2 regions of the Shouchella phoenicis genome follow, and region 2 is predicted to be linked to the other one. Evidence: predicted binding sites of a transcription regulator. Region 2 holds the regulator's gene; the other holds the start of a gene.
The links. The regulator CtsR, encoded in region 2, represses protease genes until heat stress. The targets are predictions, from matches to a motif close to ATGGTCAATAAAGGTCAAACA.
Positions count from the first base shown of each region.

Region 1: the regulator CtsR is predicted to act here: its motif matches at 5,598-5,618, upstream of ABC361_RS08910 (ATP-dependent Clp protease ATP-binding subunit).

Region 1 covers NZ_JBDFMQ010000001.1:1,621,608-1,628,818, forward strand. The annotation lists gene ABC361_RS08890 (DNA-3-methyladenine glycosylase) at 1-476, shown strand, start outside; gene kynA (tryptophan 2,3-dioxygenase) at 552-1,376, opposite strand; gene kynB (arylformamidase) at 1,376-2,008, opposite strand; gene kynU (kynureninase) at 2,008-3,279, opposite strand; gene ABC361_RS08910 (ATP-dependent Clp protease ATP-binding subunit) at 3,455-5,569, opposite strand; gene ABC361_RS08915 (GNAT family N-acetyltransferase) at 5,778-6,986, opposite strand; gene ABC361_RS08920 (LLM class flavin-dependent oxidoreductase) at 7,124-7,211, shown strand, end outside.
Region 2 covers NZ_JBDFMQ010000001.1:74,932-82,142, forward strand. The annotation lists rRNA gene ABC361_RS00415 (16S ribosomal RNA) at 162-1,709, shown strand; rRNA gene ABC361_RS00420 (23S ribosomal RNA) at 1,991-4,926, shown strand; rRNA gene rrf (5S ribosomal RNA) at 4,994-5,109, shown strand; gene ABC361_RS00430 (SRPBCC family protein) at 5,322-5,789, opposite strand; gene ABC361_RS00435 (CtsR family transcriptional regulator) at 5,993-6,463, shown strand; gene mcsA (protein-arginine kinase activator protein McsA) at 6,484-7,026, shown strand; gene mcsB (protein-arginine kinase McsB) at 7,023-7,211, shown strand, end outside.

The sequences.
Region 1 (7,211 bases), 1.5 Mb from region 2:
GGAATAAGCTTGTTGCCCGTATTACGGAAACCGAAGCGTATTTAGGCGTGTTGGATCGGGCTTGTCATAGCTATGGAAGAAAGCGGACAAAGCGGACTGAAATCTTATACGGCAAGGCGGGTCACGTATATACGTATACGATGCATACCCATTGCTTGCTAAATATTGTTTCGGAAAGAGTCGGTCAACCAGAAGCGGTTTTAATTCGCGGTGTTGAACCTATATTTGGGATAGAAGTGATGGAAGGGTTGCGTGGGAAATCTGCAGGAGATAAACAGTTTTCGAATGGGCCAGGTAAATTAACAAAAGCAATGGGGGTACCCATGACCGCATATGGTCAAAGTCTGATAACTGGTCCTCTTTTTGTTGCAGATGATGGGCAATCCACTTCGACAGTAATAGCAACGAAACGAATTGGTATTGACAATACAGGTCAAGCAAAGCATTTTCCATTTCGATTTGTTAAAGCAACATAATAAGCAGGCACAGGGGAGCACTAAAGTGACACCTGTGCCTGTTTGTGAACGTTTGAGGGTGAGGACAGTTTTTTGTTAAAGGGTTGTCCGAAGCTCCCATAGCTCTGGAAAAAAATAATCATCTAACACAGATTTTAAGTAGTGAACCCCAGCTGAACCACCGGTACCAGCTTTCATCCCAATAATTCGTTCAACGGTTTTAAGGTGGCGGAAACGCCATTGCTGGTGCCAGTCTTCTAAATCAACAAGTTTTTCAGCTAGTTGGTAAAGGTCCCAATAGCGATTTGAATCTTGATAAACCGTCTGCCAGGCTTCTCGTACAGACGTAGTAGAACAATGGCTTTTCGTTACATCTCGATGTAGAACGCTTTCATCTGTGAACAGTCCAGCACGTGCAAGCGCATGAATGGCCTCATCATATAGTGTCGGTTTATGATAATCCGCTTCAATTTCAGCTAACAATGAAGGGTCTTTCTCATAAATTTTTAAAATATGTGCTGATTTTTTTCCTAAAAGAAATTCTAGTTGCCGATGCTGGTACGATTGAAAACCAGACGCCTGACCTAACGAATCACGGAATTCTACATATTCACTAGGTGTTAACGTTGCTAGCACATCCCAAGCTTGTATAATCTGAGCTTGGGTTTTTGATACGCGAGCGAGCTGCTTAAAAGCAGGTTGAAACTGATCATGTTGCAAAGATTCAATCGCACCACGTATCTCGTGAAGCATTAATTTCATCCAAAGCTCACTGACTTGATGAATAATAATAAATAACATTTCATCATGATGGTCAGACAATCGTTTTTGACTAGTTAAAAGGGGCTCCAGCTGTAAGTAGTCGCTATACGTCATTTTATCTTTAAAATCTGTGTAAACCGATTCATCTTGTTTTGACATTATGAGTAAACCTCCAATGGTTTGATGACTGCGCGAACGGGACTGCCGTCTCCACCCTTAATTCGAAGGGGTAAGGCAATAAATTCATATAAACCAGCTTGAACATGATCAAGCAATAAGTTTTCGATGATGAAAATACCAGCTTGATCAAGGCTGTGGTGTCCATTTAAATCCTTGCTCGTCATTGGATCGACGCTCGGGACGTCCACACCTAACAACTTAACACCGACATCATGTAAGTAGCGCGCACCATCTTCTGTTACATAGGGGTAAATTTCCGGAAATGTTGAATGGTTTGTCTTGTTTTTTGTTTTAATTAACAAACGTTCAACCCCAGTAAGATGATAGTTTTCTAGTAAAGCTCGACTAATGGTTTCAGTATCGATTGCTGAAATCACGGTTGCTTGTCCAATAAATGGATCAAGGGGTAACGCATCAATTTTTGCGCCGTCTTCACGATAATGAAACGGAGCATCAGCATGAGTGCCAGTATGAGTACTTGTTGTGATCTCACCGATATTAACGGAGCCTGTCTCAGACATCGGGGCTGATAACTTATAGGAGAAGGGGGTATCTCCAGGCCAGTGCGCGATGCTGTTATGTAAAGGCATTGTGATGTCAATCCAGCTCATTACGCAATCACTCCTCGTTTGTTTTCATATTGAAGATAGGTTTTATTTTTCATACAGTCTGCTAAAACTTGGACGCATTGATGAACGTCAGTAAATGAATTATATAAGGCAACAGGTGCAATACGAATGCCGTTTGGACTTCGAAAATCAGGAATCACACCATGATCTTTAAGCGCCTTGCAAATACGAGCTGCTTCCGGATGTTCTAATAAAAGGTGGCCACCACGCTGTTCATCCTCGTAAGGTGTACAAATTGTAAATGCTTGAGTCTCTGGTAAATGTTCAATAAGGTCACGTAAATAAGTTGTTAACTGTAATGATTTTTTTCGTACAGCATCCATACCGACATCTGCGAATAAGTCTAACGATCCAATTAACGGAGCCATTGACAACAGGTGAGGCGTCCCTAATTGATAAGCGCCAGCATGTGAACTTTTTGAAAACGTGGAACTCATGTCGAATTGCTTTTGTTTATCTGAGCCAAACCAACCTCTTAAACCAGGTAATCGCTTGTGATGCTTACTATGAACAAATAACCCGCCGACGCTTCCAGGGCCACCATTTAAATGTTTATAGGTGCACCAGAAAGCAAAGTCCACATTCCAATCATGAAGTTGATGGGGGACAGATCCGATCGAGTGACATAGGTCAAAGCCAACGAGGATGCCTTTTTCATGAGCAGCTTTTGTTATTTCTTTGATATTTAGTAGCTGTCCACTTCGGTAAAGAACACTAGATAAAATCACGACAGCAACGTCATCTGTTAACGCAGCTAAAATATCCTCTTCATCTAAGCGATGGCCATTTTTACTTTCAATAAGGCGCAAGCCATCTTCATGGGAAATAGCATGAAGGTCTAAGTGAGACTGAATGGCATACAGGTCCGTTGGGAAGCTTAATTCTTCACTAAGTATCGCAAAACGTTTTGATGAAGGTTGATAGAAAGTAGCAAGCAATTGGTGCAAATTTGTCGTTGTTGAACCTGTAACAATGACTTCATCAGCTGAAGCACCAACTAATGGCGCCATCTTCTCACTTAATGTCTCTGATAATGTAAACCATGGATATGTGCCGTCTGTCCAGCCGTCAATGCCATGTGTCTTCCAATCTTCTACCATTTGCAAAACAGCTTGTTCAGCTGGTTTACTTAACAAGCCAAGTGAATTTCCATCTAAATAGATAACATCCTTCTGTAAATAAAAAGCGGATCGAAGGGATGCTAACGGATCATTCTCGTCTAGTTGAGACGCATAGCTTACAGATGTGTTCAACAAATCACTTCCTAACTAAAAAATTTGTCATTCTACTTAAAAGTATCAAAATCCTTCTGAATTGAACAGGGGGTAGAGAAGAAAAGATCAGTAATCAAAACGCAATAGAGCAAATAAAAACGCGCCAACGGAGGAGATCCGTGTGACGCGTTTTTCATTGTGAAAAGATGATTGTTTAACCGAGTACAGGTTGTACGTGAAGCTGACCATCTTCCATTGTCACATCAATATGAGCAATCGCATCGTGGTCGATTAATAGTTCTGTAATATCATCTTCAATCGTGTCTTGTATGACACGGCGAAGCGGGCGAGCGCCAAAGGTAGGGTGATACCCTTTTTTTGCTAATTCACGTTTTGCTTCATCACTGACATGAATAGTCATGTCTAAATCAGTAAGGCGTCCGCGTAGATCATCAAGCATCACATCAACAATCTCAATTAAGTTGTCTTCTGTCAGCTGATTAAATTCAATTAACGCATCGAATCGGTTTAAAAACTCAGGCTTAAAGTAGTCATTTAAGCTTTCAAGTATGCCGATCGTTTTGCTTTGTTCTGCGCTGAATCCGAGAGAACGAGAGGTTGTGCCAACGCCAGCGTTTGAAGTCATAATAACCATCGTATCTTTGAATGAAACGACGCGTCCTTGACTATCGGTTAAGCGACCATCTTCCATAATTTGGAGGAACATATGCTGCACGTCTGGATGAGCTTTCTCAATTTCGTCCATCAGAATGATGCTGTAAGGATTGCGGCGTACTTGCTCTGTTAATTGACCGCCTTCCTCATGTCCAACATACCCTGGAGGAGATCCTATCAATTTCGAAACAGCGTGTTTCTCCATAAATTCACTCATATCTAGGCGTATCATGTTTTCTTTATTGCCATACACTTCTTCAGCGAGTTGCTTCGTTAATTCCGTTTTCCCAACACCGGTAGGACCAACAAAGAGGAAACTAATCGGACGATTTCCTTGTTTCAATCCAGCTCGACTACGTTTAACCGCTTTGGCTGTTTTAGAAACCGCATCTTCTTGTCCAATTACTTTGCTTGCAAGACGACTATTTAAATCGCGCATTTTTTGCTGTTCGTCTTTTTGCAGCTTTTGAACTGGGATGCCAGTTTGTTTTTCAATAAGTGCCTGAATGTCTTCAATCGTGACCTCAATAGGTGAGAAGCTTGATTCCGTTTCCTTTAATTTTTCACGTAATGTGTTTTCTTCATCTCGCAATTTCGCTGCTTCTTCATATTGTTCGTTTTTAGTAGCTGAATGTTTACGAGACTGAATATCTTGTAATCGTTTTTCAATTGATGTTTTGTCTTCATGTTCAATGGTTAACGATAAGCGGGAACCAACTTCATCAAGAAGATCAATCGCTTTGTCAGGAAGGAATCGATCTTGGATATAGCGGTTCGAAAGGGTAACCGTTGCACGTAATACATCGTCTGTATAGTGCACACCATGATAGCCTTCATATACGGCTTTTAAGCCTTTTAAAATTTCATACGCTTGTTCTTCTGTCGGTTCTTTTACCGTGACCGGTTGGAAACGACGTTCGAGGGCAGCGTCTTTTTCAATTTTACGGTATTCACTTAGTGTCGTTGCGCCGATTAGCTGCATGTTGCCTCTAGCTAAAGCTGGTTTAAGGATATTGCTTGCATCCATGTTGCCTTCACCAGATGCACCTGCGCCAACAAGCATATGCAATTCGTCAATAAAGAGAAGAACATCTTCGCGCTGTGACACTTCATCAATTAATTGCTGCATACGTTCTTCAAACTGTCCTCGGTAGCTTGTACCTGCTACAAGTGAAGCGAAATCAAGTGAGAAGATTTGTTTTCCTAGTAGTTTAGATGGTGCGTTTCCTTGAGCAATACGTAAAGCCAAGCCTTCCGCAATTGCCGTTTTCCCAACCCCAGCTTCACCAATTAGAACAGGGTTGTTTTTAGTTCGACGACTAAGCACCTGAATGACCCGTTCTACTTCTTGGTCACGTCCAATAACAGGGTCAATATCGCCATTGTGCGCGTCGCGGGATAGGTTATGACCAAATTGATTTAAAAAGCTATCTTCATCTTGTTCCTGTTCTTTTGTTTGAGTATAATGTGGCTGCTCATCTTGCTGGCCACCCATAAAAGATCCGAATAATGATTGTGATGGGGCAGCTTTACCGTTTGTTTGTCGGAGCTCTTGAAAACAAGTTTCACATAACATCACGTGTTTTTTATGCTGATTGACAACAACGTTTAACGATACTGCTGCATCATTTGTTTGACAGTGTTGACATTTCATAGTAAGTACCCCCAATAAATTTATTTTGACTTTGACTATATTTGACCATTAAAGGATTAGGAAACAGCTAAACATCATTTGTATAGCTGTTGTATCTAATTACAGTATAGCTGATCAAGTTTGCTTTTTCAACAAATCGTGACTTTTAAGGTCAAAGTTGATCAGTAACTATACTGTACCATTCGACAAAATGATTGTCAACAATTGATCAGAAATAGTCAGAGAACCATGGTTGATTATCTGGAATCAACTGCTCTAAATAACGAATCGTGTCTTCGTTTGCGTCAATTCGCCCAATTTCTTTTAAGTCTTTTGCGCGCTTGTAATTTAATAAAAGTGTAACGAGTGTTTGGATGTCCATCGTTGCATCAACATGTGTGTTGTTCTTATTCCGTTCCACTTTTTGACCATTTTCAAACGTAATCGTAAAAGTATCTTGATTCCACTCTAGCATCGGATCGTGAATACGTAGTGTAAGTGGATGCGTCGATTGGCTATTAAAAGGAAATGCACGGAGAAACTCTTCTACGTCGACAATTCGTGCCATATAGTAAGGCGAGATCTTTTCTTCAATTTCACCATCTTCGAGAAAGAAAGAGAGTGGTTCGTTTTCGAAAATCTTTCCTTTTACATAATAAACCATTGAAAAGTGTGCGCCGATGAAGTTCCATAATCCTCTACGGGCTTCCTCATTGTTGAAAATCATTTCTTTTACATAAAACGTCTCATTCTCCACTTTATAATACATATAGCCAGTTGGCTCTTCTTGTTCGTTGTAATAAACGCAGGCGATGAGATCGTCCCGTTCCCATTTAAAGTGCTCATCCCAAGCAAGTTCATTTCGAATCATGGCGCCGTTTTCTTTTTTGGAAAAGTGATCGTATGCACTGCGAATGTCTTTATCATCAAAAGCGACCCGTTCAATTCGCCCAGGTACATCATATGGTTTAGGGATTTGTGTATCACGAACGGTATAGGTGATGACATCTGAAATAATTTCCCAGCCTTTTTTTCGATAGTAGGGAATGGAGTAAGGGAAAAGATAGGAAATCGTCTGGCCTCTTTCCTTCATGACCGTTAAACTTTGTTTCATAAGATCATTCATCAGTCCAAGACCGGCGTATTCTGGATAGGTTCCCACTCCTGTTACGCCACCCATCTTATAGGCGCGCCCATGTATATTAACGGAGAAGGGATACACGACCATTTGCGAAATTAATTTGTTTTTAGAAAACCATCCAAGGATGGAGCTCTGTTCAAAAATTGGTTTTTTCCATCGTGCCATTTGCGATTCGCCGATTTGAGAAACATCTTGGTTTGTTACTTGGAAAACATAATTAAGTAAATCCAAAGAATCTTGCGAGTGCTCCTTTGTAACAAATCTTAGTTCTAAGTCATCTTTTCGCTTCTGACTCATTTGTTTTCAACCTCTTTCATTAAAAATGACTGATTATCATTCATTTTAGTAAATCATTTAGTCACAGTCAAATCGTTTGATTTGAAACGATCTTATTTAGTGGATAAACTATATGTAGCACGAAAGGTGGAATCTACATGACACAACAAGTGAACGTATCAGCATTGAATTTAGCACCTGTACGAGAAGGAAAAACCGTAAGAGAGGCGCTTCAGCATACAATTC
Region 2 (7,211 bases):
AGATAATGTCATGTAGAGTACTAAGAGTCGCCAAGAGAGATTGAGGCGCAAACGAGTTCTTTGAAAACTGAACAAAAGCCAAGCGTAAAAGAGATACAAGGTATCTCGTCAATGAAGTTAGACACAGCTTTAAATTGTGCAAATGAGCAAGTCAAACACTTTTAACGGAGAGTTTGATCCTGGCTCAGGACGAACGCTGGCGGCGTGCCTAATACATGCAAGTCGAGCGGACAGAAGGGAGCTTGCTCCCGGAAGTTAGCGGCGGACGGGTGAGTAACACGTAGGTAACCTGCCCCTTAGACTGGGATAACTCCGGGAAACCGGAGCTAATACGGGATAATAAAGAGAATCGCCTGATTTTCTTTTGAAAGACGGTTTCGGCTGTCACTAAGGGATGGACCTGCGGCGCATTAGCTAGTTGGTAAGGTAACGGCTTACCAAGGCGACGATGCGTAGCCGACCTGAGAGGGTGATCGGCCACACTGGGACTGAGACACGGCCCAGACTCCTACGGGAGGCAGCAGTAGGGAATCTTCCGCAATGGACGAAAGTCTGACGGAGCAACGCCGCGTGAGTGAGGAAGGCCTTCGGGTCGTAAAGCTCTGTTGTGAGGGAAGAACAAGTGCCGGCGTAACTACCGGCACCTTGACGGTACCTCACCAGAAAGCCACGGCTAACTACGTGCCAGCAGCCGCGGTAATACGTAGGTGGCAAGCGTTGTCCGGAATTATTGGGCGTAAAGCGCGCGCAGGCGGCTTCTTAAGTCTGATGTGAAATCTCGGGGCTCAACCCCGAGCGGCCATTGGAAACTGGGGAGCTTGAGTGCAGAAGAGGAGAGTGGAATTCCACGTGTAGCGGTGAAATGCGTAGATATGTGGAGGAACACCAGTGGCGAAGGCGACTCTCTGGTCTGTAACTGACGCTGAGGCGCGAAAGCGTGGGGAGCAAACAGGATTAGATACCCTGGTAGTCCACGCCGTAAACGATGAGTGCTAGGTGTTAGGGGTTTCGATGCCCGTAGTGCCGAAGTAAACACATTAAGCACTCCGCCTGGGGAGTACGGCCGCAAGGCTGAAACTCAAAGGAATTGACGGGGACCCGCACAAGCAGTGGAGCATGTGGTTTAATTCGAAGCAACGCGAAGAACCTTACCAGGTCTTGACATCCTTTGACCACTCTGGAGACAGAGCTTCCCCTTCGGGGGCAAAGTGACAGGTGGTGCATGGTTGTCGTCAGCTCGTGTCGTGAGATGTTGGGTTAAGTCCCGCAACGAGCGCAACCCTTGATCTTAGTTGCCAGCATTTAGTTGGGCACTCTAAGGTGACTGCCGGTGACAAACCGGAGGAAGGTGGGGACGACGTCAAATCATCATGCCCCTTATGACCTGGGCTACACACGTGCTACAATGGATGGTACAAAGGGCAGCGAAGCCGTGAGGTGGAGCCAATCCCATAAAGCCATTCTCAGTTCGGATTGCAGGCTGCAACTCGCCTGCATGAAGCCGGAATTGCTAGTAATCGCGGATCAGCATGCCGCGGTGAATACGTTCCCGGGTCTTGTACACACCGCCCGTCACACCACGAGAGTTTGTAACACCCGAAGTCGGTGAGGTAACCTTTTGGAGCCAGCCGCCTAAGGTGGGACAAATGATTGGGGTGAAGTCGTAACAAGGTAGCCGTATCGGAAGGTGCGGCTGGATCACCTCCTTTCTATGGAGTATTTACTCTAGTCGATATATGACCGTTGGTCATATAACGCTTCGGATCTTTTGTTCAGTTTTGAATGAACTCAAATTCATTCATCTATAGCCTAATAGGGTATGGAACCAAGCTAAATGCGTGGTACCGACCTTCATGTAGGCAGGTTCTTTGAAAACTAAATCTAAAATCAACTCAAATAAAGTTTTGTTCATCGGTTTTAAACTGTTTGAACGAGACGTCAAGAATTCATAAACCTTTTAGGTTAACCAATTACTTTTTAAAAGTAAAATGGATAAGTTAGAAAGGGCGCACGGTGAATGCCTTGGCACTAGGAGCCGATGAAGGACGCGACGAACAGCGATATGCTTCGGGGAGCTGTAAGTAAGCTTTGATCCGGAGATTTCCGAATGGGGGAACCCACCATCCGTAATGGGATGGTACTCCTACCTGAACACATAGGGTAGGTAGAGGCAGACCCGGGGAACTGAAACATCTAAGTACCCGGAGGAAGAGAAAGCAAATGCGATTTCCTGAGTAGCGGCGAGCGAAACGGAATCAGCCCAAACCAAGAGGCTTGCCTCTTGGGGTTGTAGGACACTCTATACGGAGTTACAAAGAAACGGAGTAGGTGAACTGTCTGGAAAGACAGGCCGAAGTAGGTAACAGCCCTGTAGCTGAAACTTCGTTTCCTCCAGAGTGGATCCTGAGTACGGCGGGACACGTGAAACCCCGTCGGAATCCGGGAGGACCATCTCCCAAGGCTAAATACTCCCTAGTGACCGATAGTGAACCAGTACCGTGAGGGAAAGGTGAAAAGCACCCCGGAAGGGGAGTGAAAGAGATCCTGAAACCGTGTGCCTACAACTAGTCAGAGCCCGTTAATGGGTGATGGCGTGCCTTTTGTAGAATGAACCGGCGAGTTACGATAACGTGCAAGGTTAAGCTGATGAGGCGGAGCCGCAGCGAAAGCGAGTCTGAATAGGGCGAGTGAGTACGTTGTCGTAGACCCGAAACCGGGTGATCTACCCATGTCCAGGGTGAAGGTCGGGTAACACCGACTGGAGGCCCGAACCCACGCATGTTGAAAAATGCGGGGATGAGGTGTGGGTAGGGGTGAAATGCCAATCGAACTCGGAAATAGCTGGTTCTCCCCGAAATAGCTTTAGGGCTAGCCTCGAGTGATGAGTTTTGGAGGTAGAGCACTGATTGGACGAGGGGTCCCCACAGGATTACCGAATTCAGTCAAACTCCGAATGCCAAAAACTTTAACTCGGGAGTCAGACTGCGAGTGCTAAGATCCGTAGTCAAGAGGGAAACAGCCCAGACCATCAGCTAAGGTCCCCAAGTATACGTTAAGTGGAAAAGGATGTGGAGTTGCTTAGACAACCAGGATGTTGGCTTAGAAGCAGCCATCATTGAAAGAGTGCGTAATAGCTCACTGGTCGAGTGACTCTGCGCCGAAAATGTACCGGGGCTAAACGTATCACCGAAGCTATGGCAATCCCAGTAGGGATTGGGTAGGGGAGCGTTCCAAGGACTGTGAAGCTAGATCGTGAGGACTAGTGGAGTGCTTGGAAGTGAGAATGCCGGTATGAGTAGCGAAAAGAGGGGTGAGAATCCCCTCCGTCGAAAGCCCAAGGTTTCCTGAGGAAGGCTCGTCCGCTCAGGGTTAGTCGGGACCTAAGCCGAGGCTGAAAAGCGTAGGCGATGGACAACAGGTTGATATTCCTGTACCACCTCGTATTTGTTTGAACGATGGGGGGACGCAGAAAGGTAGGGTGAGCGCGCCGCTGGCTGTGCGCGTCGAAGCATGCAAGGCTGGAACATAGGCAAATCCGTGTTCCGTGAAGGCTGAGCTGTGACCGTGAAGGACCCAAGGGTCCGAAATCCCTGATCCTCCGCTGCCGAGAAAAGCCTCTAGTTAGAATACAGGTGCCCGTACCGCAAACCGACACAGGTAGGCGAGAAGAGAATTCTAAGACGCTCGGGAGAACTCTCGTTAAGGAACTCGGCAAAATGACCCCGTAACTTCGGGAGAAGGGGTGCTCTATTAAGGTGAATAGCCTGAGAGAGCCGCAGTGAATAGATCCAAGCGACTGTTTAGCAAAAACACAGGTCTCTGCCAAGCCGCAAGGCGAAGTATAGGGGCTGACACCTGCCCGGTGCTGGAAGGTTAAGAGGAGGGGTTATCCCGTAAGGGAGAAGCTCTGAATTGAAGCCCCAGTAAACGGCGGCCGTAACTATAACGGTCCTAAGGTAGCGAAATTCCTTGTCGGGTAAGTTCCGACCCGCACGAATGGTGCAACGACTTGGATACTGTCTCAACGAGAGACCCGGTGAAATTATAGTACCTGTGAAGATGCAGGTTACCCGCGACAGGACGGAAAGACCCCATGGAGCTTTACTGTAGCTTGATAGTGAGTGTTGGTACCATTTGTACAGGATAGGTAGGAGCCTAGGAAACCGGAGCGCTAGCTTCGGTGGAGGCGTCGGTGGGATACTACCCTGATGGTGCTGACATTCTAACCTCGACCCGTGATCCGGGTCAGGGACATTGTCAGGTGGGCAGTTTGACTGGGGCGGTCGCCTCCTAAACAGTAACGGAGGCGCCCAAAGGTTCCCTCAGAATGGTTGGAAATCATTCGTAGAGTGCAAAGGCATAAGGGAGCTTGACTGCGAGACCTACAAGTCGAGCAGGGACGAAAGTCGGGCTTAGTGATCCGGCGGTGCCGTATGGAAGGGCCGTCGCTCAACGGATAAAAGCTACCCTGGGGATAACAGGCTTATCTCCCCCAAGAGTCCACATCGACGGGGAGGTTTGGCACCTCGATGTCGGCTCGTCGCATCCTGGGGCTGAAGTAGGTCCCAAGGGTTGGGCTGTTCGCCCATTAAAGCGGCACGCGAGCTGGGTTCAGAACGTCGTGAGACAGTTCGGTCCCTATCCGTCGCGGGCGTAGGAAATTTGAGAGGAGCTGTCCTTAGTACGAGAGGACCGGGATGGACATACCGCTGGTGTACCAGTTGTTCCGCCAGGAGCATCGCTGGGTAGCTACGTATGGACGGGATAAGTGCTGAAAGCATCTAAGCATGAAGCCCCCCTCAAGATGAGATTTCCCATGGCGTAAGCCAGTAAGACCCCTTAGAGATGATGAGGTTGATAGGTCAGAAGTGGAAGTGTGGCGACACATGGAGCGGACTGATACTAATCGGTCGAGGGCTTATCCTAATTTTTTTCTTGACTTGAGTTTGATTTCTAGATTTAGTTTTGAAAGAATCAACGATTCTTTTCATAGTCTGGTGGCAATAGCAAAGAGGTCACACCCGTTCCCATGCCGAACACGGTCGTTAAGCTCTTTTGCGCCGATGGTAGTTGGGGGCTTCCCCCTGTGAGAGTAGGACGTTGCCAGGCAAGCAGAAAGACACCTGAATAGGTGTCTTTTTTTGTGTATAAAGAGACGCAAAAGAGCTGCGCTTTGAAGAAGCAAATTTAAAAAGAAAGCATGCAGAGTGAAAAAACACGAACCGAGATCCATAAAGTCAGTAGGAATACACAATCATAAAAAGAGCGTGTGAAACATCCCCGTAGAAAATCATAGCGGAACCAAAGGCTGTTGCCACATGTTAATCTATTTTTTCGTTGAACTCTTTTTCTAACGTCTTATACCTATAGTCAAAAATCTCTTCTAATCGTTTCTTTACCATTAAACGATGAGCCATTCCCCCAAGAAATGAAAAGGGTAGGCTATAGTGAATAATGTCAATCATATTGACACCGTCTTCTGTTTCTGAAAAATGATGCTGGTGGTGCCAGAGTTTAAAAGGGCCAAAACGCTGCTCATCAATAAAGTAGGATTGATTTTCAACTTGGGTAATCTCTGTAACCCAAGTTAGTGGAATTGATAAAAGAGGCCTCACTTTATAAGTAATCAATTGGCCAGTATAAATAGTTTTTCCGGGATCGTTTGTAATTGTGAAGTTCATATACTTAGGTGTAATGGCTTGAAGATTTTTAGCGCTCGAAAAAAATTCCCAGGCTTGGTCGAGCGTTATGTTCAAATGCTGTTCGCGTTTCAACATGTGTATTCGCATAAATATTCACCTTCCTAACAAACAGAATTACCCTTTTCAAAAAAATTAAAACAATCTACTGGAGATAGGTCTAGAAGCAGAGACTTTGGCGATAATAGAGAAGAGTTAGTTGTTGAAGTTTTTTAGTAAACAGCTTATAATAAAGTTATTAATAGTCAAATATAGTCAAAGTCAATGTTGTCCTTTACTAGGAGGGTTGATTTATGAGCAATATAACGGACTTAATTGAACAATATTTAAAAATGACATTGACTCGTAGTGGCAAAGAGCTACTGGAAATAAAGCGAAGCGAGCTTGCAAAACAATTTCAATGTGTACCTTCACAGATCAATTATGTGATTAGTACACGTTTTACTTTAGAAAAAGGCTATGTAGTCGAAAGCAAGCGCGGTGGTGGCGGCTATATACGAATTACGAAAGTAGAGTCCCACGAAGATGCCGCTTTATTTGATCATATGCAACAGTTAATTGGCTTAAAAATTGATCAACAAACAGCTCAAAATATTGTGTTTCGTCTTTTTGAAGAAGAAGCCATAACAAAACGTGAAGCGAAGCTAATGTCTAGTATTTTAGAAAGAGAGCTTTATAAGTCGACCATTGAACATCGAGATGAAATCCGTGCAAATCTTTTAAAAGCGATGATTGAAACGCTTAAGTATACAGAAAATCGGTAATAGATAAAGGGGTGATGATCATGGTATGCCAAGAGTGTAATGTGCGACAAGCGACATTACATTTCACAAAAATTGTTAATGGAAAAAAAACAGAGATGCATGTATGTGAACACTGCGCAAGAGAAAAAGGCGAGGCTATACCGGGAAGTGACAGTTTCTCTATCCACCACCTTTTTTCTGGCTTATTTAATACAGAGGATAGTAGCTCCTCGCAGAGAGATACAAAAGAAAAAGTTGCGATAAAATGTCCTAATTGTGGACTGAGCTATGAAAAATTTCTTCATATTGGACGTTTTGGTTGTGCGACTTGTTATGATACATTTTCAAACAAACTCTCTTCAGTCTTTCGAAGAGTGCACGGTGGAAATAATAAACACAGCGGAAAAATTCCAAAACGAATTGGTGAGTCAATTCAAATTGAGCAAAGAATTGAAGAAATGCGAGCAACCTTAAATGAACACATTCAAAGAGAAGAATTTGAAAAGGCCGCAGAGCTTCGAGATGAAATTAGGGCATTAACGAAGCAAAAAGATCGACCTAAAGAAGGAGGGGAAGACGAGTGAGTTTAAATCAGTTCTTAGAGCATGCGATTAGTCCTTGGATGAAAAAAGACGGGGTCGAATCGGATATTGTTTTAAGTAGCCGAATAAGATTAGCAAGAAACATGAACGCATTCTCCTTCCCCTTATTATCATCAAAAGAAGAGGCCTATACAGTTACTCAGTACGTGAAAGAAGCATTAGCATCG